DNA from 3 places in the Janthinobacterium sp. 75 genome. Region 3 is predicted to be linked to each of the others. Evidence: predicted binding sites of a transcription regulator. Region 3 holds the regulator's gene; each other region holds the start of a gene.
The links. Region 3 encodes LexA, which represses DNA repair genes until DNA is damaged. Its sites were predicted from a motif close to ACTGTATNNNNATACAGT; they were not measured.

Region 1 (7,860 bases), 130 kb from region 3:
ATTATTTCCGCATCCTCATCATGTGCGAATACGGCGGCATGTATATGGATGTCGATACGATCCCGCATAAGCCGGCGACGATTTTCCTGATGAAACCGGAAGTGCCCGATTATTTCCAGCGCAAGGAGGGCGAAGGCGAAGCGCGCCAGCATGTCAGCTGGATGAATCTGTTCCTCGATGAAACGGGCATGCTGATCGCCAAGAAGAACGATGCCGCGCTGCGTGTGATCCAGCGCAATGTGAACCTTGCTTATGCGGGCATCGATGGGGAAATCCCCCGTTCTTGCCCGCAATTCGAGGCGCAGCTGTTTGGTCAGTTCTATGCCGAATGGAAGAAAAACCTGGGCGTGACCCTGCTCAGCCATGCCGAGTTCTACCAGCGCTATTGCGTGCTGTATGACGGCGCGCGGGAAGCGGTGACGGGCGGCATCCGAGGCATGCGGCTGCTGGACGATATCATTACCGACATGCACATCCCCTTGAGCGACGAGGAGCGTCGCGCGTATGCGCGCTGCGTGGCGCGGCTAGCCGAAATCGATTGGCAACTCGACGATCCATTGAGCCTGCCCGACATCGTCGACGTGTTCGACATCGAGGAAGTGCCGCGCATGGCGTATGCGGCCCAGTTGCGGGCGGACATCGAGCATTTTCACTATTACTCGGTGCTGTCGGAGGACCCGCAACTGGACCGCGTGAATGCCGTTTTTTGCCGCTACCTGCTGGCCCACCGTTCGCAGCATATTGCCGCCGGCAATTTCTGGTGCCCCACCGTGGGCCGCCACGGCAGCCGCATGCCGGCCGTCGGCGATGCGGCCCCGTCCGGCGACGAGGCGCAGGCGGGCTTGCTGTCGCATGCGCCGCTCAGGCTGGTGCCAGGTGAGCTGCTGGGCGACGAGGCGAAGAACCGCATGGCGAAACTGCTGTTTGCCACCAGTTATCTTGAATACTGTTCGTTTGGAAACAAGCTCAATCTGCAGTTCGTCGAATTGCAGCGGCGGCAGAACATCGACCCTTACCTGACGCACATCCACGGCCTGCATGACGAGGACGACCGTTTCATCGGCTTTTTCACGGCCGCCACGATGGCCGAATTCCAGGCTTGCGGCGCCGTCTCGTATTACCGCGATGACATGAAGGCGCTCGACGATGCCTATGACGCATTCGTGTTCGCGCATGCGCGCGCCGACGACTGTTTCGTCAGCAGCCTGGCCATCGACGAGAAATACCGGGGGCATGGCCTGTTCCGGCAGATGTTCCATGAAATCCGCGACCTGGCCAGCCGCAAGGGCTGTGCGCGCATCACCCTGACGGTGTGGGAAAAGAGCGACGCCTTGCAAGTGTATCTGCACAAGGGTTTTCGCAGCGTGGGTACGTTCGACTATGCCTACAGCCTGTTCTATGACCGCCTGCACTTCCTGGTGTACGAAGGCAACTGAGGAGGGAAACTGAGGAGGGAAACCGAGAGGAGCTGGGGCGGCCGGCAGCCGCCCCAGTGCATGCTTACAGGGCCAGGAAGGCCAGGGCGGCCACGGCCGTCGGCAGCAGGGCACCGGCCAGCAGGCCGACGGCGCCGATCGACTCATCCTTGAAGCCGCGGCGCAGCAGGGCCACGCCGGCCGGATTCGGCGCGTTGGCGATGACGGTCAGGCCGCCACCGGCCACGGCGCCAGCCACCAGCATGTATTTCGCTTCGTCCGTCATGCCGACGATCAGCGAACCGAGGTAAGTGAGGGCCGCATTGTCGGTAATGGCCGTCAAGCCCAGGGCGCCGAAGAACAGGGCCAGCGGCTTCAGGCTGGAGACGATGGGCTGCAGCCACCATTGCTGCATGCCGCCCAGTACCACCAGGCCGCCGAGGAAGAAGCCGACCAGCAAACCTTCTTTCAGGATCAGCGGGCTTTGATAGCGCTCATACGCCTGCACGAAGCCGAGGAAGAACAGGAACAGGCCGAAGAACAGCACGGGATGGTGCGCCAGGGCTACCACGCCGGCCAGCACGGCCAGGTGCACCAGGCTGACGGTCAGCGGCACTTTCGGCGCTTCCACGTCACCCGCTTTCGGCTTGATGTCGGACGTGTTGCTGTGCAGATATTTGCGCAGCAGGATACTCACGCCCGTGGCATTGATCAGCACGGCGATGGCCGCTTTCCAGCCGAAATGGCTGGCCATGAAGGCGCTGTCCCAGTTCCACGTAGTGGCTACCATCAGCACGGGCGGTGCCGCGTATGAAGTCAGGGTGCCGCCGATGGACACGTTGACGAACAGCACGCCCAGCGCGCCGTATTTCAGCCATTCGGGTATGCCCGGACGGAAGATTTGTGGCGCCAGCATCAGCGCAGCCAGGGTCATGGCGGCCGGTTCCGTGATCATCGAGCCCGTCAGGGGCACGAGCGCCAGTCCCAGCCAGACGAGGGCCAGTTCCGTGCGCAGCGGCATGACGCGCGCCACGCTTTTCAACAGGCGCTGCACGGCGTCGAGCACGGGGCGCGAGGCGGCTACCACCATGACGACAAAGACGAACAGCGGTTCCGTGTACTGGCGCGATTCGGCATACTCGATGGCCGCCTCGCCGCCCGAGACAAAGGCCATGATGATGATCAAAATGAAGGCCCAGAAGCCGAACACGACTTCCACTTCGCCCAGCAAGTGCAGCATGCCTGCATGACGGGGGTGGCGCTGCGCCAGGGTTTCAAACGATTTGGCGGCGAAGGTGTGGATGAGAGCAAGGCCGAAGACGATGGCGCTGATGATTTGGATGGTGGTCAAATGCGTTTCCTTATGGACGGAGGGAGCCGACTGGTACTTTGCCAGGCGGTAAGGAGAGTGCTTATGGTACAGCAATCGATGCCGGAAACGGGGTTTTTCGGACATGGCGGAGCGGCCCGGGCAGCGGCGATGCACAGAGAATAAGCAGATAAGCCTTGCCAAAAGGAGGGCCGGATAGTACTGTATATACATACAGTATTCATCTTCATATCTAATTATGCAACATTCCGAATTGATGGCCTCGCCGGAAGCCTTGCACCCTTCTTTATGGCGTGCATCGCAGCTGGGCCAGGGCGCCACGCGCTGCCTGGAGACGGGCTTTGCCGCCCTGTCCGCGCAGCTGCCAGGCGGCGGTTGGCCCAGCGGCAGCCTCATCGATCTGCTGGTGCAGCAGCCGGGCAGCGGCGAATTGCGCCTGCTGGCGCCCGCGCTGGCGCAGCTGCCGGGCTTGCCCATCGTGCTGCTGCAGCCGCCCCATCCGCCGCAGGCGCTGGCCCTGGCCGCGCAGGGACTGGTGTCGTCGCAGCTGCTGTGGCTAAAGAGCGCCAGCAGCAAGGATGCTTTGTGGGCGGCGGAAAACATCTTGCGCAGCGGCAGTTGCGGCGCCTTGCTGTTCTGGCAGTCGCACGTGCGCGCCGACAGCCTGCGCCGCTTGCACCTGGCCGCGCAAGGCGGTAACACCCTGTTCTGCATGCTGCGCCCCTTGCACGGCGCGCAGGATGCGTCGCCAGCGCCGCTGCGCCTGTCCGTGCGCCCGGCCGCCGGCGGCATCGAGATCGGCTTCATCAAGCGCCGGGGACCGCAGCGCGACGCGCCCCTGTTCCTGCCCCTGCAACCTCCTTCTTTACTGCTGCGTCATGCGACTCTGGATCGGCCTGTGCCTGCCCCTGCTTCCGCTCGAAGTGTTTTGCCCGCGCTGGTCGGCTGACCGCCTGAGCGTGGTGCTGGAGCAGGAGCAAGTGATGGTTCTGTCGCCGCTGGCGCAGGCGGCTGGCATCCGGCCGGGCATGCGCCGCGCGGGCGCGCTGATGCTGGCGCCGCAGGCACGCCTGCATGAACGCTCGCACGAACTGGAAGCGCAAGCCTTGCAAGCGGTGGCGCTGGCGCTGCTGCAATACTCGCCGCTGGTGGCGCAGGGCGAAGAAGCCACCCTGCTGGTCGACGCGGGCGCCAGCCTGCGCCTGTTTGGCGGTGTGCGCGCCCTGTGCCGGCAAATCGCGGCCAGCTTGCGCGCGCTCGGCTACACGGCCCAGCTGTCGTGTGCCCCCACGGCGCGGGGCGCCTGGCTGCTGGCGCGCGCCGGTACGCGCCGGGGCCGGACATTAAGCATGGCCAGTCTCGTGCGCCGCCTCGACCGCCTGCCGTGCGCCCTGCTGCCGCCCGCGCGCCCCTACCTGGACTGGCTGGAGGGCATCGGCTGCCGTAACCTGGGGCAGCTGCGCCACTTGCCGCGGCCCGGCTTGCAGCGCCGCTGCGGCAGGACCTTGCTGGACATGCTCGACGACGCGCATGGCCACAGCACGGAACTGTACCTGTGGATCGAAGCGCCGCCCACGTTCCGCGCGAGCCTGGAATTGTTCGACCGCGTGGAGCACGCGGACGCGCTGCTGTTCGGCGCGCGCCGCCTGCTGCAGCAGATGACGGGCTGGCTGTGCGCGCGGCAATTTGCTGTCGAGCGCATACAACTGCTGCTGGCGCACGAGCGGGGCAGGGTGGCGCGCCCGCCCACCGTCATCGAGCTGGCTTTGGGTGTCGCCGTCTGGCGTGACGAACACTTGTTGCGTTTGCTCAAGGAGCGCCTGGCGCAGCTGGTGCTGGAGGCGCCCGTGATCGGTCTCACCCTGGAAGCGCTGCAGGTGCAGCCCATGGCGCCGCCTAGCGAGAGCCTGTTTCCCGAGCCGGGCGGCACGCCGCAGGAGCGCCAGCGCCTGATGGAATTGCTGGTGGCGCGCCTGGGCGCCGAGAATGTCTTGCAGGCAGTGCCGCGCGCCGATTACCGCCCCGAAGCGGCGAACCAGTGGCTGCCGCTGCCTGCCAAGCCCGGCGCTAAAAGCGCGCTGCCCGACTTGCCGCCCGGCTTGCCCGGCATGCCCCGTCCCGGCTGGCTGCTGGCCCAGCCCATTGCCCTCTTGATGCGCGAACACCGGCCCTTCTATGGCTCGCCCCTGAAAATGGTGTCCGTCGCCGAGCGCATCGAGGCGGGCTGGTGGGGCCAGTCGCAGGCGCGCGATTATTTCATCGCCGAAGGCCTCGACCACGCCCATTACTGGGTCTACCGCGAACGCATCGCCGGCAGCGGTGAAGAGGCCGCGCCGCGCTGGTTTTTGCATGGCTTGTTTGGCTGAGTGGGGCAGCCGTTCCTGCGCGCCATGCTTGCCTGTTTTGCGCTCGGCGTCCCGTGACAAACGGAGATAATTGACATGGTCTGCTCCTGTAAGATGCTTCTTCAGTTTATGGCCAGACCGCCTGCCTGCATCTTGTGTGATGGATGCAGGATGCCTGGCCAGGCGCGGTACGATATCTTTGGGGAAATATGAAACTGCTATTGCTGCTGGTATTGGGACTCATGTTGTGTCGGAATCCGGCGCATGCCGCTCATCAGCCGCCTCCGCATACTGCCATGGCAAGCTACGAGCACGTACAGTTTCTGCGGAAAGCCGCTTTCAACATCATTGTCAATGCCAGGGATGACCAGGCGGCGCTGAAAAAATATGCGCAGGCGCTGGAAACCATCCTCGTGTATCTTGACAGGCCGGAGATCCGTGATCTGGCGGCTGGTAATATTTATCTGAAATTTTGCGGATTTAATCTGAGGCTGGACCTGGCCGAAACGTATGGCAAACTGAAGCAGCAAGACAAGGCGGTCAAGACCTTGCAGGAAATCAACGACATAAGCTGGACGCCGATACTGCTGAAAGTGATGAAAGACAGGCCCGGCCTGGCAAAGATGGCAGATGATCCACGCGTGCAAAAGATACTGTCCGTTGCCGCTATCCCCAGGCAGCTATGGCCATCCGAGGCGGCGTATCCCTACTCCGCCACCTTGAGCGTCGAGGAGCGGGTGGCGGGGCTTTCGCAATTTTGGCACCAGGTCAGGGAAAGTTTCGTCTATTTCGACAACGTGCCGGAGCTCGACTGGAATAAGGTCTACCTGGAATACCTGGGCAAGGTGATCGCAGCCGGAACGACGGAAGAATATTACCGAGTGCTGTCGCAACTGGCGCCCTTGCTCCGGGATGGCCACACGAATATTTATGCGCCGCCAGAACTCAGCAAGAAATTGTATGCCCGGCCACCGTTGCGCACGGCCATGCTGGACAATAAAGTAGTCATAGAGGCAATTTCTAGTCCTGCGCTGAAGGCCAGGCTTGCAGTTGGCGATGAAGTGCTCAGCATCGATGGGATACCGGTTCAGGACTATGCGAAACAATACATTTTGCCCTTGGTAAGCAGTTCAACGGAGCAGGATCGTCAGTTGCGCACGTATGGTTATCAGCTCCTGGCGGGGGATGCGGACAGGCCGATTACGCTTGGCTTGCGCAATATGTCCGGCCTGGAGCGTAGTGAAGTCATCGCCAGGTCGGGGCATGCCGATATTGAAAAAAAAGAAGCATTTATATTCAAGATGTTGCCCGGGCGAATAGCCTATCTCTCCCTCGACCATTTCGAGAGTGATGAAGGCGTCAGAAAATTGGAAAAGGTTTTCCCTGACATCCTGCAGGCCAAGGCGCTCGTCCTCGATATCCGGAAAAATGGTGGAGGTTCTACACAGTTTGGTGCAGATATTCTCAGTTATCTGACCCGGCAGCCGATCCCGTTTTCGAAGAGTTACGTTCGGAGTGACAATGGTTATTCCCGGAGTGACGGTGCAGATATCGTATGGAAAGTCATCGGAGGAAAGGGCAGTGAAGCGCATTATTCGCGGAAGCGTGTTTTTGACGGTCCGGTGGCTGTGCTGACAGGCGCAGCAACGTTTTCGGCGGCGGAAGATTTTCTTGTTTCCTTCGATACATTGCAGAGAGGATTAAAGATAGGCGAGGCGACCGGAGGCAGTACGGGCCAGCCCATCTTGGTGTATTTGCCGGGCGGCGGCCATGGGCGGATTTGCGCGAAGCGCGATACCTATCCCGATGGGCGGGAATTCGTGGGTATCGGTATTTTTCCCGATGTCGAGGTGCGTGCCACCAGAGAAAGTCTGGCCGCAGGCGAGGATGTTGTGCTGAACAAGGCGGTGAGCCTGCTGAACCAGCGCAAGCAGTGATGCCAATCGTGGCGATTTCCGGGCCGCCCAGTGGCGCTATCCACGCTTACACGCAGTTAGCCCATGGTCTTGCTGGTGGCAGGACGTGCTGGCCAAGCAACGCACATTGCCATGCTTGGCTATACTTGCTTTCTTGCGCCGTGTCGCACACCTCAATTAGGATTTCCATGTCCCAACTCTCCGACTTTCCCATCACCCAGAAATGGCCTGCCCGGTATCCCGAGCGCCTGCAACTGTATTCTCTGCCCACGCCGAACGGCATCAAGGTTTCCATCCTGCTGGAAGAACTGGGCCTGGCTTACGAGCCGCACCTGGTCAGCTTCGAGCAGAACGACCAGATGTCGCCCGCATTCCTGTCCCTCAATCCGAACAACAAGATTCCCGCCATCCTCGACCCGCACGGTCCCGCCGGCAAGCCGCTGGCCCTGTTCGAATCGGGCGCCATCCTGTTGTACCTGGCCGAAAAGACGGGCAAGTTCCTGCCGCAGGACGCGGGCTTGCGCTACGAAACCATCCAATGGCTGATGTTCCAGATGGGCGGTATCGGCCCCATGTTTGGCCAGGTGGGCTTTTTCCACAAGTTCGCCGGCAAGGACTATGAAGACAAACGTCCGCTGGAGCGCTATCTCGGCGAGGCCAGGCGGCTATTGGGCGTACTCGAGCAGCGCCTGCAGGGCCGCGACTGGATCATGGGCGGGCAGTACACGATTGCCGACATCGCCATCTTCCCGTGGGTGCGCTGCCTCGTGGGTTTCTATGGCGCTGGCGACCTCGTCGGCTTCGACAACTTTCCGAATGTGCAGCGCGCGCTGCAAGCGTTCCTGGCCCGGCCT
Region 2 (7,860 bases), 1.3 Mb from region 3:
GGGCGGTAGGCAAACAAAGAAACCAGTGTACTCACAGGTGGTCAAATTTTCCAGTGGCGATCTGCAACGGCCTGCGGCGGGCCCGCCTTTCACGCAAGGCACACAATCCACGCTATCATGCGCGTCATTCTCCACTGACATCGTGACCACATCATGACTTTGCGCATACTCGCCACTGGCGGCACTTTCGACAAACACTACAACGAATTGAACGGTACCCTGGGCTTTTCCGACAGTCATTTGCCGGCAGCGATTGCCCGCGCGCGCATGACGGCACCCGTGGCCCTGGAGCAACTGCCCCTGCTGGACTCGCTCGACATGCAGGATGCGGACCGCCAGCGCGTGCTGGCCTCGTGCCGCGCGGCACAGGAGAAAGCCATCGTCATCATCCACGGCACCGACACCATGCGCGAAACGGCGCAAGTGCTGGGTGCGGCGAACCTGCAGCAGACGGTCATCTTGACGGGCGCCATGATTCCTTATGAAATCGACAATTCCGATGCCCTGTTCAACCTGGGCTTTGCCTGCGGCGTGGCGCAAACCTTGCCATCTGGCGTGTACGTGGCCATGAATGGCCAGATCTTCGCCTGGGACAACGTGCAAAAGAACCGCGCCGCCGGCGTGTTCCAGCCCTTGTAAGCCGATGGCAGGAATGGTGGCAAACAGCAGCCCGCCAACCGGTCTGACTGACCATCTTTCACAATTCAAGCAGCCCGTTTCAACGGGCTTTTTTTACGTTTTCTTACCTTGCACTAATTCTGCAAAGCAACAGCTTTCAACGAATTATTGCAGGTAAAACATCGAATTGCCAATAGAATAATTTTATGTTGTAAAAAAACGCCATTGATCATTTTTAAAAACACCGATCCGGTCAAATATAAAATCGTCATTTAACAATTTAATTGAAGTTTCTTCAGTATCCGTAAATTATTGCCAAATCCGACACGGTTAGGGTGCATTTTTTCTTTCTTAGAAGACATAATGTTTGCCTCGACAAGTCATAAGTGCATTTATAACAATATTGCGCTAAGTAGTCTTCCACCTCCCACAGACGTGGTTCCGCCTACCGTACACGCGCACCGCTGGTCATCTATCCGATGGCCTGAGCGGTGCTCGTGTACCGCTTGTCGTTATTAAAACTACTACGGAGTAATTGTTACAATGGCATTTAAAGAAAAAATTGGCGTACGCAGCGTACGCCTGGCCCTGACCGTCCTGGCAGGCAGCGTCTTGTTCTCTGGCCAATCCATGGCAGACGAAGCAATTCAAAAAGTTGAAATTACCGGTTCGAGTATCAAGCGTATCGCCGTCGAAGGCGCACTGCCAGTGCAGCGCCTGACGCAAGAAGCGATCGCCCGTACCGGCGCAAACACCGTTGCTGATCTGGTACAAAGCCTGCCAGCCATGCAAGGTTTCACCATCGGCGCCGTTGCCGCCGGTTCCAACTCGGGTGGCCGCACCAGCGCATCGATCCATGACATCGGCGAAAGCTACACCCTGGTTCTGCTGAACGGCCGCCGCATCGCGCCACAAGGCTCGGGTACCTCCGTCAACCTGAACGCCATTCCGATGAGCGCGGTTGAGCGCGTCGAAATCCTGACCGACGGCGCTTCGGCCCTGTACGGCTCGGACGCCATTGCCGGCGTGATCAACTTCATTCTGAAGAAAAACGTCCAAGGCGGCACCCTGGAAGCCACCTACGGCGGCCCGGAAGACAAAGGCGGCAACGCCTGGAATACCAACGTCACCTACGGCTTCGGCGATCTGGATGAAGATCGCTTCAACGTGCTGGTATCGTACCGCCACGATGAGCAATCGAAACTGAAGGCAACGGACCGCTCGTTCGCCCGTTCGTCGTACATTCCTGTCAGCAACGGCGGCAAGAACTACATCTACGACCGCACCAGCCCGTCGACAGCGCCAGGTAACGCCACCGTCGCCTTCAAGGACAGCGCCACCAACCCACAACTGCAGTTCAGCCCGTACCTGGCTGCCAACGGCAATTGCGGCCCGACCAACTACGTCACGGCTACCAACGCAGCTGCATGCGGCTTCGATGGCGGTTCGACCGTTGAAATCGTTCCAGAATCGAAACGCGACAGCCTGTTCTCGCGCGGTACCTACAAACTGACGGACAACCTGAATGCGTTTGCCGAAGTCGCCCTGTCGCGCTACGACCTGACCGCACGCATCGCCGCCAACCCGGTGCCGATCACGATCGCCAAGGGCAGCGCGCTGTACAACCAGTACGTCCAGCCATACCTGACGCCTGCGCAGCAAGCGGACGTGAAAACCGTCACCGCCAACTACCGCATGGTTGACTGGGGCACCCGCGCCAGCAACACCATCACCGACACCAAACATTTCGTCGTCGGCGTGGAAGGCGAAGTGGGCGAGTGGAACGTGGAATCGGCCCTGACCTGGTCGCAAAACGCGATCGATGAGCGCTATGTGGGCGGCTATGCCAAGAACGCCGAGTTCAAGGCCATGCAAAAAGATCCATTGTTCAACCCGTTCGTACCAGCTGGCAGCGCTTCGCCAGCCCTGCAGAACCTGATCAACAATTCGCAATTCAACGGTTCGATCCGTACGGCATCGACCACCATGCGCGGCATCGACGCGCACGGTTCGCGGGAACTGTTCACCCTGCCAGGCGGCAAGGCCAATATCGGTATCGGCGGCGACTACCGCGAATACAAATATGAGCAAACGCCATCGAACGGCGCGACCAGCGACACGATCTACAACTTCAACACCTCGGCACGCTACGACCTGAGCCGCGAAACCTATGGTGTGTTTGCCGAATTGCTGGCACCTGTCACCAAAACGATCGAAGTGAGCCTGGCCGGCCGTTACGACACCATCACCAAGATCGACAACGGTGTTGTGAACAAGTCCATCGGTAAAGACCAAAGCGCCAGCACCTACAAAGTGACGGCACGCTGGCAGCCAGTCCAGCAATTGCTGGTACGTGGTTCGTACGGCACGGGCTTCAAGGCGCCGAGCATGCTGGACATTGGCCAGCCACTGGTCAACAACGGCTTCACCGCCAAACCATGGGATTGCCCATTCCCAGGCAGCGATCTGTGCCGCGGCAAAGCCCAGCAATACAATCAGTTGGCAGGCGGTAACGAAAACCTGAAACCGGAAAAATCGAAGCAGTACACCGTTGGTTTCCGTATCGAACCTAGCTCGGCATTCTCGTTCGGCGCCGATCTGTGGGATGTGAAGATCACCGACGCGGTGTCGGCAGTAAGCGAAACCCAGGCCTTCGGCAATCCAGCGCTGTACAAGGATCTGTTCGGCGCCTATACCGAGCCATCGACCGGCAATACCTACTTTGCGTTCAAGTCGCTGTCGATGAACATCGGCCAGACGCATAACCGTGGTATCGACTGGGACATGACCGGTCGCCACCGCTTTGACTTCGGTAACTTCACGGCCAACCTGAGCGGTACCCATATGCTCAAGGCTGACTACACCGTGCCAGGCACCAAGAATCAGTGGACCACCAACATGAACTACTTCGGTATCACCGATGCAGTCACGTTCCGCAACCTGATCAAGCTGAACATGAGCCTGGAATCGGGCAAGCTGACCAGCAGCATGGTTGTCAGCTATCGTAACGGCTACACCGATGCAGCTGCTTCGGTACTGAACGTCGATACCAAGAAACTGGAAACTATCCGCCTGGAAGTTCCGTCGTACACCACCGTCGATCTGCAAGGCCGCTATGCCTTCAGCTCGGCGTTGACGCTGCGCGCTGGTATCAAGAACCTGTTTGACCGTGAACCGCCGCTGTCGCTGCGCGCTTCGTCGGGCCACCAGGTTGGTTTCGATCCACGCTACGCCGATCCAATGATGCGTTCGGTCTACTTCACCGGTAGCTACAAGTTCTAATGTGACGTTTTAAATTAGGCTTAGTAAAAGCGCCTTGCACCTCACCGTGCAAGGCGCTTTTTTTATACGTCAGCAAAGGACGCTGGCGAAAAAAAAGGAGCCGAAGCTCCTTTTTCGTACCGGCACGACAACGCTTACGCGGTCGCCTCGCCGCCCAATGCTTCGACCACATCGGCCATCAGCTTGCTCAGCTCGCCCGTCATCAGCATCACGTCGCCGTCGAAACGCTCTTCGTCGTTCTTCGTGCTCGATTCCGTTTCCTTGATCACGTCCAGCGGCTTGACGCTCTTGATGGCCAAGGACTCCGTCAGCACGAACGAGATCTTGTCGTTCCACGTCATGGCCAGGCGCGTGCACTGCTTGCCGGCCGCGATGTGGCGGCGCACGTCGTCCGCTTCCAGCGTGTGGCGCACGTAGCGCACGGTGGCCTTGCTCTCGCCCGTGGCGCGCAATTCCGTATCCATGTCGACCGTGAAGCCGGCAGGCGCATCGTCGGCCTGCAGCCACTCCGTCATCACCGCCACCGGCGAGCGCTGTACGCGCAAGCTTTCCAGCGGCAGTTTGTCGACGGCTTTCAGCAGCAGCTTGATGACTTCATCGGCTTTTGCCGGGCTGGCGGCATCGACCACCAGCCAGCCATTGACGGGGTCGATCCACGTCCAGACATTGCTGCGGATGCTGAAGGCGCGCGGCAGCAATTCGTCGGCCACGCGTTCCTTCAATTCTTTCATGGCTTTCTTGCCAGGCGCAAAGCCTTGTGCTTCTTCCATCTCGGCAGCGCGGGCCTTGGCCACCTGGTTGATGACGGTCGCTGGCAGCAGTTTCTTTTCCGTGCCCAGCAAGATCAACATTTGTTTGTTGACAACATGGACCAGACCACCATTCGGGCGTGGCGTATCCCAGCCCTGGCGCATCAGATCCATGCTGGTCGCCGGCGTAAATTTGTTCGAGGACAAGGCCTCTTCCAGTTGTTCTGGCGTATAAGCCCATGGTGCGGGCAGGCGGTAAATCTGAAGATTCTTGAACCACATAGTTTTTGTCTTCCGTTTGTTTCAGTAGTGCCAGGGGAACGCCATTCTACACTTTCGACACGGGAATGCCGTCAAAAGCGCGGACTGGCACGATGCTTGTAATCCATGGGGAATGCCGCTACAGGGCGGGAAACAGCTCCGCCTGGGCTGGCGCCTGCCGCGTCACGACGGCCGGATCGGACAAGGTCGAGATGCGCACGCCCAGCAGGCGGATTTTCTTTTCAAATGGCACGCGCCGCAAGCAATCGCGGCTGGCGCGCAGGATGGCGGCGGCGTCCGCCGTGGCGCTGGGCAAGGTGATGTCGCGCGTGACGGTGCTGAAATCCTCGAAGCGCAGCTTGATGCCCACCGTGCGCCCCGCCAGCGACTGCTTGTCGAGGTCGCCCGCCACGCGCGTACACAGGCTTTCCAGCTTTTCCGACAGGGTGGCGCGGTCGCGCACCACTTGCAAGTCGCGCTCGAACGTCGTTTCGCGGCTGACGGACTTGGTTTCCCGGCTCGTCTGCACGGGGCGCTCGTCGATGCCCAGCGCCGCCTGGCGCAGCCAGCCCGTGTACAGGTCGCCGAACTGCGTACGCAGCATGGTGAGATCGGCTCGTGCCAGTTCGCCGATGGTAATAATTCCCAAGGCTTCCAGCTTGGCCGTGGCCTTCGGGCCGATGCCGTTGATCTTTTTTGCCGGCAAGGGCCATACGCGTGTTTCGACATCCTCGGGATGCAGGATGGTGAGGCCGTCGGGCTTTTCCAGGTCGGAACAGATTTTTGCCAGCAATTTGTTGGGCGCCAGGCCGACCGAGCACGACAGGCCCGTCGCTTCGAACACGGCCGTCTTCAGGCGCGCTGCCATGGCGGGCGCCTGCTCGCCATGTTCGGTGAGATCGATATAAATTTCATCGATGCCCACGTTCTGGATGATGGGACACAGATGGGCCACGGCTTGCTTGAAGCGGGCCGAATACTCGCGGTAGGCCTCGAAATCGGCTGGCAGCAGAATACTATCGGGCGCCAGCCTGGCGGCCTTCATGATGCCCATGGCGGAAAACACGCCGAACGCGCGCGCCGCATAGGTGGAGGTGGTGACGACGCCGCGCCCCACGTAGTCGCGCATGCGCGCAAACTGCCGCGTGCCATCCTCCTGCAGCACGGGTTGCTGCAGCCGGCCGCCGCCGATGACGACGGCTTCGCCGCGCAGTTCCGGATACTTCAACAGTTCGACGGAGGCAAAGAAGGCATCCATGTCCAGGTGGGCAATCCAGCGGCGGGCTTCAGGCAAGGTAGGAGCAGATGTGGTCAAGGACACCTCGCGGCAGGATGCAGATGAATACTGTAATTATATACAGTATCGCTGGAAATCCCCACGGATGCAAGTTGAAACGCATGAGCACGGCGGTTGCTTTTCTCAATGGCAAGATTACAATCCTGACATAACTATTCAAAGGAGCCGCCTTGTCTATAGCACATCAAGCTTTGCGCCATCTGGCCGTCTGCTCATCCATCGTGCTGTCCACGCTGGCGCCATCCGCGCTCGCCGCCGATGCCGCCGCCATTGCACCTGTCGCCGCCAAGACAGCCTGGCAGGAAACGCGCCACGGCACGGTCGTCACGGACGACTACCGCTGGCTGCAAAAGAAGACCGATCCTGCCGTCATCGACTACCTGAATGCGGAAAACGCCTACACGGCCGCCGTCACGGCCCCGATCCAGCCGCTCGCCGACAAAGTGTATGCGGAAGTCAAAGGCCGCATGCAGGAAGTGGACCTGTCCGTGCCTGCGCGCCAGGGTAACTTTTACTATTACACGCGTACGGAAGCGGGCAAGCAATACCCGCTTCACTGCCGCCGCCCTGTCGGCGCGAATGGCGCCTACGATGCCCAGGCGGCCGAAGAAGTCCTGCTGGACCAGAATCAATTGGCCGAAGGCCACAAATTCTTTGCCGTGCGCGCATTTTCAATCAGCCCGAATGAGCAATTGCTGGCCTACACCACCGACACGACTGGTTTCCGCCAGTACGAGCTGCATGTCAAGGATTTGAAGACGGGCAAGTTGCTGCCTGATACCATGCCACGCGTGACATCGCTGGCCTGGGCGGCGGATAACGCCACCCTGATGCTGGCCCAGGAAGACACCACCACCAAGCGCTCGGACCGCCTGTTCCGCCTGGCTCTGGGCGGCACACCACAGCAGGTCTACCACGAGCCAGTGGAGCAGTTCGCCATCAATGTGGGCCGCACGCACGACAAACGCTACTTTTTGCTGACCTCGGGCAGCACGGATACCAGCGAAGTGCTGCTGTTGCCAACCAACAAGCCGGAAGGCAGTTTCCAGAGCGTGCTCAAGCGTGAAAAGGGCCACCGCTACGGCGTCGAACACCGCGACGGACAGCTATACATTCTCACCAACAAGGATGCAAAGAATTTCCGCGTCGTCAGCGCACCGCTGTCTGCGCCGCAGCCGAAGAACTGGAAACCCGTCGTGCCGCACAGCAAGGACGCCGTAATCCAATCCATCGACGTGTTCCAGGGCTACCTGGTGGTGATGGAAAAGGCCCGCGCCCTGAACCGCGCGCGCATCTATGATTTTGCGCAAAAGAACTGGAAAACCGTGCAGTTCGACGATCCCGTCTACCTGGCCACGGCGGCCGGTACGCCCGAATTTAACGCCACGCAATTTCGCATGTCTTACCAGTCGCCCGTCACGCCACCCACGGTGATTGACGTCAGCATGAAAGATGGCAAGCGCACGGTGCTGAAACAACAGGAAATTGTCGGAGGCTTTGACGGTAGCCGCTACACCACGCAGCGCCTGTGGGTAACAGCGCGCGATGGCGTGCAAGTGCCGCTGTGGATTGTCTACAAGAAAGGCGTCAAGCTCGACGGTTCAGCGCCGCTGCTGCTGTACTCGTATGGCTCGTATGGCATCTCGACGGAAG
Region 3 (7,860 bases):
CACAAGCTTTTGCAAATGCGATGAGCCGGGCCGGTGAGAATGATAGAATTGTGGTCTTTGGTTCTTTCCTCACCGTCGCCGGCGTGATGAAGGCCAGAAAATCCTCACTTCACTGAAACGCACTCGACTGAAAATCACGCATGGGCTTGTTCTCGAAACTGTTTAAAAACAAGCAAGAATCCTCTGGCGAAGACAGCGGCTTTTATGTCCCTGGCGAAGCACAGTCGCCGACCCGCAAGCGCGCCGCCAACACCTCTGGTGGCGGTGGATCGCGCCGTGGCGGCAAAGAAGCGCCGGACCCGGTCTTGCCTGAAAAAAAGCGCGCACGCCGCCGCCTGGTCGGGGCCATTGCCCTGGCCCTGGGCGTGGCTGTGGGCTTGCCGATGCTGCTCGATTCCGAGCCGAAGGCGCCTTTCAACGATATCGCCATCGACATTCCCTCGAAAGAAAAGGCCGCTGCGCCTGCACCTGCGCCCGTGCCGACTGTGCCCGCTCAGGCGGCTGCGCACAATGGCCTGGACCAGTCCGAGGAAATCATCGACTCTCCTCTGCCGCCTGCGGCCAGGCCTACGCCGGCACCGGCAGCGGTACCGGCGCCCGTGCTGGCTGCCGTCCAGCCTGCGCCTGCCAAGCCGGCCTATGTGGAACCGAAACCCGAGCCCAAGCCTGAGCCCAAGCCGGTCAAGGTGGAGCCGAAACCAGAGCCGAAACACGAAGCCAAGCCGGAGCCGAAGCATGAGCCCAAGCCTGAACCCAAGCATGAGGTAAAAGCGGAAGCCAAGCCTGAGGCTAAGCCTGCCAAGCCGGCGCAATCTGCCGACGATGCGGCGCGCGCTATGGCGATTCTGGAAGGCAAGCCACTGGACAAGCCGCAAGAGAAAGCACAAGACAAGGCACACGACGCCGGCAGCGGCAAGTTCGTGGTGCAGGTCGCGGCGCTGGCGACGCAGGACAAGGTCGATGAATTGCAGGACAAGTTGCGCGAAGCGGGTATCAAGTCTTATACGCAGAAAGTCTCCAGCCCCGCGGGCGAGCGCATCCGCGTGCGCGTGGGGCCGTTCGGCAGCCGCGATGACGCCGAAAAGACCCGCGCCAAGCTGCAAAAGCTGGGCCTGGGCGGCAGCCTGGTACCGGCGTGATGTTGCAAGGCTGAACGGTCGTGACGATCTTCGATTACCTGGTGCTGTTCGTGCTGGTGACGTCCGTGCTGATCAGCATGATGCGCGGCCTGGTCAAGGAAATACTGTCATTGGTCAGCTGGATCGTGGCTTTTGTCATCGCCAACGCCTATGGCGCCACCCTGGCGAAATTCCTGCCGGAAGCCGTGCCCGGCGAAGCCGTCCGCCTGTTGCTGGCCTTCGTGGTGCTGTTCATCGGCGTGCGCATTTTGATGGGCTTGCTGTCCATGACGGTCGACGCACTGGTGAAGGTGACGGGCCTGAGCCTGGCCGACCGTACCCTGGGCAGCCTGTTCGGCGTGGCGCGGGGCCTGGTAATCGTGCTGACCACCGTCATCTTGTGTGGCATGACTTCCATACCACAGCAGTCATTCTGGAAAAATGCGCTGCTCAGCCCGCTCGCGGAACAGGGCGCGCGTGCCATCAAGCCTTATCTGCCTGCCGCATACGCGCAGCATGTGAAATTTTGAATTTTTTTAAAATCAGTAGCACAGTTTAGGAGCACACCATGTGTGGCATCGTCGGCGTCGTTTCCCATCAACCTGTCAATCAATTGCTCTATGATGCATTGTTGCTCTTGCAACATCGCGGTCAGGACGCGGCAGGGATTGCGACCAATCACAGCAGTATGTTTTCCATGCACAAAGCCAATGGCCTCGTGCGTGACGTCTTCCGTACGCGCAACATGCGTTCGCTGCAAGGCACGACGGGCATCGGCCATTGCCGTTACCCGACGGCCGGTTCGTCGAGCGAAGAGGAAGCACAACCGTTTTATGTGAATGCGCCGTTCGGCATCACCCTGGCGCACAATGGCAACCTGACCAACTGGGAACAGTTGAAACAGGAAATGTTCAAGAACGACCGCCGCCATATCAATACCGATTCCGATTCGGAAGTGCTGCTCAATGTGCTGGCGCATGAAATCCAGGAAGCGACAACGGGCCTGAACCTGGACCCGGAAGCCATCTTCAAGGCTATCACCGTGCTGAACCGCCGCGTCAAGGGCGGCTATGCTGCAGTGGCGCAAATTGCTGGCGTGGGCTTGCTGGCCTTCCGCGACCCGCACGGCATCCGTCCTTTGTGCCTGGGCATTAATGAAACGGAGCAAGGCCCCGAATACCTGATCGCCTCCGAATCCGTGGCCCTGGAAGGCATGGGCTTCCGCTTCGTGCGCGACATCGGTCCCGGCGAAGCCGTCTTCATCGATGCCGACAAGAAATTGCACAGCGCCCAGTGCGCCGACAACGCCAGCCTGAATCCGTGCGTGTTCGAATTCGTCTACCTGGCCCGTCCCGACTCCGTCATCGACGGCGCCTCGGTGTACGCCACGCGCCTGAAAATGGGTGAATACCTGGCTGAAAAGATCCGTGCCGAATTGCCTGACGTGCATATCGACGTGGTCATGCCGATTCCCGATTCCTCGCGTCCGGCCGCCATCCAGCTGGCCCTGGCGCTGAACCTGGAATACCGCGAAGGCTTCATCAAGAACCGCTACATCGGCCGCACCTTCATCATGCCGGGCCAGGCGGCGCGCAAGAAATCCGTGCGCCAGAAGCTCAACGCGATTCCTTCCGAATTCAAGGATAAAGTGGTGTTGCTGGTCGACGACTCCATCGTGCGTGGCACCACCAGCCGGGAAATCGTGCAGATGGCGCGCGAAGCGGGCGCGACGAAGGTCATCTTCGCCTCGGCCGCGCCACCGGTGATCTACCCGAACGTGTATGGCATCGACATGCCGACGCGCGACGAATTGATCGCCTATGGCCGCACGACGGAAGAAGTGTGCCGCGAAATCACGGCCGACTACCTGGTGTACCAGGATATCGGCGCGTTGAAGCAGGCGATTGCCGACGTCAACCCGGCACTGACGAACTTCGAGGCGTCGTGCTTCGATGGCGTGTATGTGACGGGCGACGTGTCGCAGGAATACCTGGACCGCCTGGAATATGCGCGCCACCATCCGAAGGCGGCAGCGCCGGAAGATACGCCACGTTCCCAGTTGAACCTGAACCTCGCCACCACCGAAGGGTGATGTGGAGCCCGGCTATGGCCGGGCTTTTTTTTATCTGATATTTCTCGCAGCCTTGCGCGCCACTTGATCATGAGCAACAACAAAAACTACGGCTTTACCACCACCATCCTGCATAACGACCGCCGCAAGGGCATCGAGCACGGCTCGCTGCACAAGCCTGTGCATACCTCCGTCGCCTTTGGTTACGCCGATGCACGCCAGCTGGCGTCCGTGTTCCAGGGCAAGGAGCCGGGCTTTCGCTACGGCCGCCAGGGTAACCCGACGGTGTCCGCGCTGGAAGACAAGGTCAACAAGATGGAAGATGGCGTGGCGACGCTGTGCTTCGCCACCGGCATGGGCGCCATTGGCGCCGTGGTGCAATCCTTGCTGCGCGCGGGCGACCATGTGGTGTCGTCGGCTTTTCTGTTTGGTAATACCAACAGCCTGTGGCAAACGGTGACGGGGCAGGGCATCGCCGTGTCCTTCGTCGATGCCACGGACGTGGCCAATGTGGCCGCCGCCATCACGCCGCAAACGCGGATTGTTTTCGTGGAAACCATCGCCAATCCGCGCACGCAGATCGCCGACCTGGCGAAGATCGGCGCGCTGTGCAAGGAGCGTGGCATCTTGTACATCGTCGATAATACGATGACCACGCCCTACCTGTTCCGCCCGAAAGCGGTGGGCGCGGGCCTGGTGGTCAATGCGCTGACGAAATCGATTGGCGGCCACGGCAATGCCCTGGGCGGCAGCTTGACGGACACGGGCGTATTCGACTGGACGCAGTACCCGAACATTTTCGATAATTATAAAAAGGCGGCGCCGGCGCAGTGGGGCATCGCGCAAATCCGCGCCAAGGCCTTGCGCGATTTCGGTGCCTCGCTGGGTCCGGAGGCGGCGCACCATATCGCCGTCGGCGCGGAAACCATGGCCTTGCGCATGGACCGTACCTGCTCGAACGCCCTGGCGCTGGCCACCATGTTGCAAGCGGACCCGCGCGTGGCGGCAGTGCATTACCCAGGCTTGTCCTCGCACCCGCAGCACGCGCTGGCGACGGACTTGTTCCGCAGCTATGGTTCGCTGTTCAGCTTTGAATTAAAAGATGGCATCGATTGCTTCGATTTCCTGAATCGCCTGAATCTGGCGATTCCGGCTAGCAACCTGGGTGACACGCGCACCCTGGTCATTCCCGTCGCCCACACGATCTTCTATGAGATGGGAGCCGAGCGCCGCGCTAGCATGGGCATCGCCGAATCGCTGATCCGCGTATCCGTCGGGATCGAGGATGAGGCCGATCTGCTGGAAGACTTCCGTGGTGCGCTGGAGGGCTGAGAGCGGTGTCGGTGATTAGGCCATGTGCCAGTTTTGAGGCAAACTGAAAACTGGGGTCAGACCCGGCAGGTCTGACCCCGGCACGCAACTTAATGCCAGCTGCGCATCAGACCTACGGCCAGGCCTTCCAAGGCGAACTCATCTTCCGGCGATACGGTAATCACCTTGAAATCGGGGTTTTCCGGCAGCAGTTCGATGACGGAGCCCGTTTTCTTGTAGCGCTTGACGGTGACTTCGTCGCCGATGCGGGCCACGACGATCTGGCCGTTCTTGGCACTGTCGACCTTTTTGACGGCCAGTAAATCGCCATCCATGATGCCGGCGTCGCGCATGGACCAGCCGCGCACCTTCAGCAGGAAATCAGGCTTGGCCGAGAACAGGGCGGGGTCGACGTTGTAGCTCGCTTCCAGGTTTTCCTGCGCCAGGATGGGCGAACCGGCGGCTACTCGGCCGATCAGGGGCAGCGACATCAGCAGGGCTGCCGGCACTTTCGATGCCAGCGCATCGGCGGCCGCGCTCGCCGCCGCACCGATCAGGCGGATGCCGCGCGAGGTGCCGGGCGAAATCTCGATCGCGCCCTTGCGGGCCAGGGCCTGCAAATGTTCTTCGGCCGCATTGGCCGATTTGAAACCCAGTTCATTGGCGATTTCGGCACGGGTTGGGGGAAAGCCCGTGTTTTCAATCGCATCCTTGATCAGGTTCAGGATTTGTTCTTGTCGTGCTGTCAGCTTGATCATGAGCGGTGGGTGCATACTAAAATGCTGTCTATATGAACAGTCTGTATTTTTGTACAGTATCGTCCACTATGCAAGGGGATTTCCGTCTTTTCGGCGAATTTGGCAAGAAATACTTGTCCACAGGCGGAAAGCACGGTGGCGCACGGGCTTTTCGGGCGCTTGTGGAAGGAATGATTGAAACGTTTGCAAAAGGCGGTTATAATCTTCGGCTGACCTTCCCACACCCGTCTTGACGCCGGGGTGGGCGATTATCAATCCGACCTGAAGGAGTTTGCATGCGTCATTATGAAATAGTCTTTATCGTCCATCCGGACCAAAGCGAGCAAGTGCCCGCGATGATCGAACGCTACAAAGCCAGCGTAACCACCCGCGGCGGTTCGGTTCACCGCGTGGAAGATTGGGGCCGCCGTCAAATGGCTTACTCGATCCAAAAGCTGCCTAAAGCACACTACATCTGCCTGAACATCGAATGCGACAACGAGACCCTGGTCGAGTTGGAAACAGCATTCAAATTCAATGATGCCGTGTTGCGTCACCTGACCGTTAAAATGAAGAAAGCTGAAACAGCTCCTTCGCCGATGATGAAATCGGTACAACGCGAAGACGCGGCCAAAAGCCACCGCACCGAAGCACCAGCAGCCGCTCCAGCCGCAGCAGCAGCTTAATTCTTGACCAGGATCGTGCGCTGAACCAGCTACAAGTAACCGCCATCATTGCCGAGCGCGAAATATTGCGCTACACCCCGGCAGGGTTGCCGATTGTGAATGCAGTATTGCAGCACAGTTCGCAGCAGATGGAAGCAGGAATTGCCCGTTTGACCGAGTTTGATGTTGCCGCGCTAGCCGCTGGTGAAATATCAGGCCGGTTCAGCCAGGCAAGCTTGGGCGGGGTCTATCAGTTCACGGGTTTCCTGGCCAGGAAGAGCCGCAACAGCAAGAGTTTGGTGTTTCACATCATTGATTTTAGTGCAGTCACCCCGACTAGCGCATTTTAGATACAGGAGCCTGACATGGCATTCGGTAAAAAGTTCGACAAAAATAAGCTCAAGCTTAAAGAAAAACGCAAACAGCAAAACCCGTTGTTCAAACGCAAGAAGTTCTGCCGCTTCACCGCAGCTCACGTTGAGCAAGTCGACTACAAAGACGTCGACACGCTGAAAGACTTCGTCCAAGAAAACGGCAAGATCATGCCAGCACGCCTGACCGGTACCAAAGCGCACTACCAGCGCCAAGTTGACACCGCAATCAAGCGCGCTCGCTTCCTCGCGCTGCTGCCATACACCGATCTGCACCACGCTTAATCGGTCAGATATTCCTGGAGAAGAACTATGCAAATCATTCTGTTAGAAAAAGTTGTTAACGTCGGTAACCTCGGCGAAGTCGTCAAAGTCAAAGACGGTTACGCACGTAACTTCCTGATCCCGCAACGCCTGGCACGTCGTGCCACGGCAACCGCTGTGGCTGAATTCGAAGTCAAGCGCGCCGAACTGGAAAAAGCTGCTGCCGCCAAACTGGCCGCATCGCAAGCCCAGGGCGAAAAACTGAGCGGCCTGACCGTTCAAGTTGCTCAAAAAGCTGGTGTTGATGGCCGTCTGTTCGGTTCCGTCACCAACTTCGACATCGCTGAAGCGCTGACCAAGCAAGGTTTTGCTGTTGAAAAAGCACAAATCCGCATGCCTACCGGCCCGCTGAAGATCGTTGGCGAGCACAACGTTTCGGTTGCTCTGCACACCGACGTGGTCGTGGAAGTTGTTATCGCTGTCGTTCCAGACGCGAACGCGTAATCGTCTGCGGGCCTGGCCCGCAAGCGTTGCCGCACGATGAAAAGCCGGGTTCGCCCGGCTTTTTTGTGGCCTTTTTTTCGCTCAATTTCAGCCCTTTATTTTTGCCAGCACGCCGAAGCGGGTATAATTCGCGCCATGAACGCCCCCTCTGATCCGCAACTGGATTCCCTCCGTATTCCGCCGCATTCGATCGAAGCAGAACAATCCGTTATCGGTGGTCTGCTGCGCGACAATGCAGCATATGACCGCATCGCCGACTTCATGCATGCGGAGGATTTCTATCGCTATGACCATCGCATCATCTTCGAGCAAATCGTCAAGATGGTTAACGCTTCCAAGCCAGCCGATGTCATTACTGTTTTTGAAACCCTGACCCAGCTCGGCAAGGCCGATGACGTGGGCGGACTCGCTTACCTGAACGCCATGGCGCAAAACACGCCATCGGCCGCGAACATCCGGCGCTATGCCGAGATCGTGCGCGACCGCGGCGTGCTGCGCAAACTCATCACCGTCGCCGACGATATCTCCGGCACGGCCTTCAGCCCGCAAGGCAAGGAAGTCAAGCAGATGCTTGACGAGGCCGAGTCGAAGATTTTCGCCATCGCCGAAGAAGGCGCGCGCGGCGCCCAGGGCTGGACCGCGATCCAGCCCCTGCTGACGCAAGTAGTCGAGCGCATCGACGAACTGTACAGCCGCGACAATCAGAGTGAAATCACGGGCGTGCCCACTGGTTTCATCGACCTCGACCGCATGACATCCGGTCTGCAGCCGGGCGACCTGGTGATCGTGGCGGGTCGTCCTTCGATGGGCAAGACGGCG

Region 1: imuA (translesion DNA synthesis-associated protein ImuA) is a predicted target of LexA. The motif match lies at 2,946-2,963, and genes of this name have one in related genera.
Region 2: dinB (DNA polymerase IV) is a predicted target of LexA. The motif match lies at 6,255-6,272, and genes of this name have one in related genera.

Annotation. Positions count from the first base shown of each region.
Region 1 is NZ_SORD01000001.1:2,355,475-2,363,334, forward strand. Features, by position in the region: gene C8C89_RS10755 (GNAT family N-acetyltransferase) at 1-1,436, shown strand, start outside; gene C8C89_RS10760 (putative Na+/H+ antiporter) at 1,501-2,766, opposite strand; gene imuA (translesion DNA synthesis-associated protein ImuA) at 2,984-3,694, shown strand; gene C8C89_RS10770 (DNA polymerase Y family protein) at 3,624-5,111, shown strand; gene C8C89_RS10775 (S41 family peptidase) at 5,300-7,027, shown strand; gene C8C89_RS10780 (glutathione binding-like protein) at 7,195-7,860, shown strand, end outside.
Region 2 is NZ_SORD01000001.1:1,157,811-1,165,670, reverse strand. Features, by position in the region: gene C8C89_RS05425 (asparaginase domain-containing protein) at 154-639, shown strand; gene C8C89_RS05420 (TonB-dependent receptor) at 1,162-3,900, shown strand; gene C8C89_RS05415 (recombination-associated protein RdgC) at 4,035-4,931, opposite strand; gene dinB (DNA polymerase IV) at 5,050-6,204, opposite strand; gene C8C89_RS05405 (S9 family peptidase) at 6,378-7,860, shown strand, end outside.
Region 3 is NZ_SORD01000001.1:2,488,907-2,496,766, forward strand. Features, by position in the region: gene folC (bifunctional tetrahydrofolate synthase/dihydrofolate synthase) at 1-116, shown strand, start outside; gene C8C89_RS11315 (SPOR domain-containing protein) at 141-1,139, shown strand; gene C8C89_RS11320 (CvpA family protein) at 1,160-1,648, shown strand; gene purF (amidophosphoribosyltransferase) at 1,687-3,210, shown strand; gene C8C89_RS11330 (cystathionine gamma-synthase family protein) at 3,280-4,521, shown strand; gene lexA (transcriptional repressor LexA) at 4,611-5,258, opposite strand; gene rpsF (30S ribosomal protein S6) at 5,534-5,923, shown strand; gene priB (primosomal replication protein N) at 5,944-6,252, shown strand; gene rpsR (30S ribosomal protein S18) at 6,268-6,558, shown strand; gene rplI (50S ribosomal protein L9) at 6,586-7,041, shown strand; gene C8C89_RS11360 (replicative DNA helicase) at 7,177-7,860, shown strand, end outside.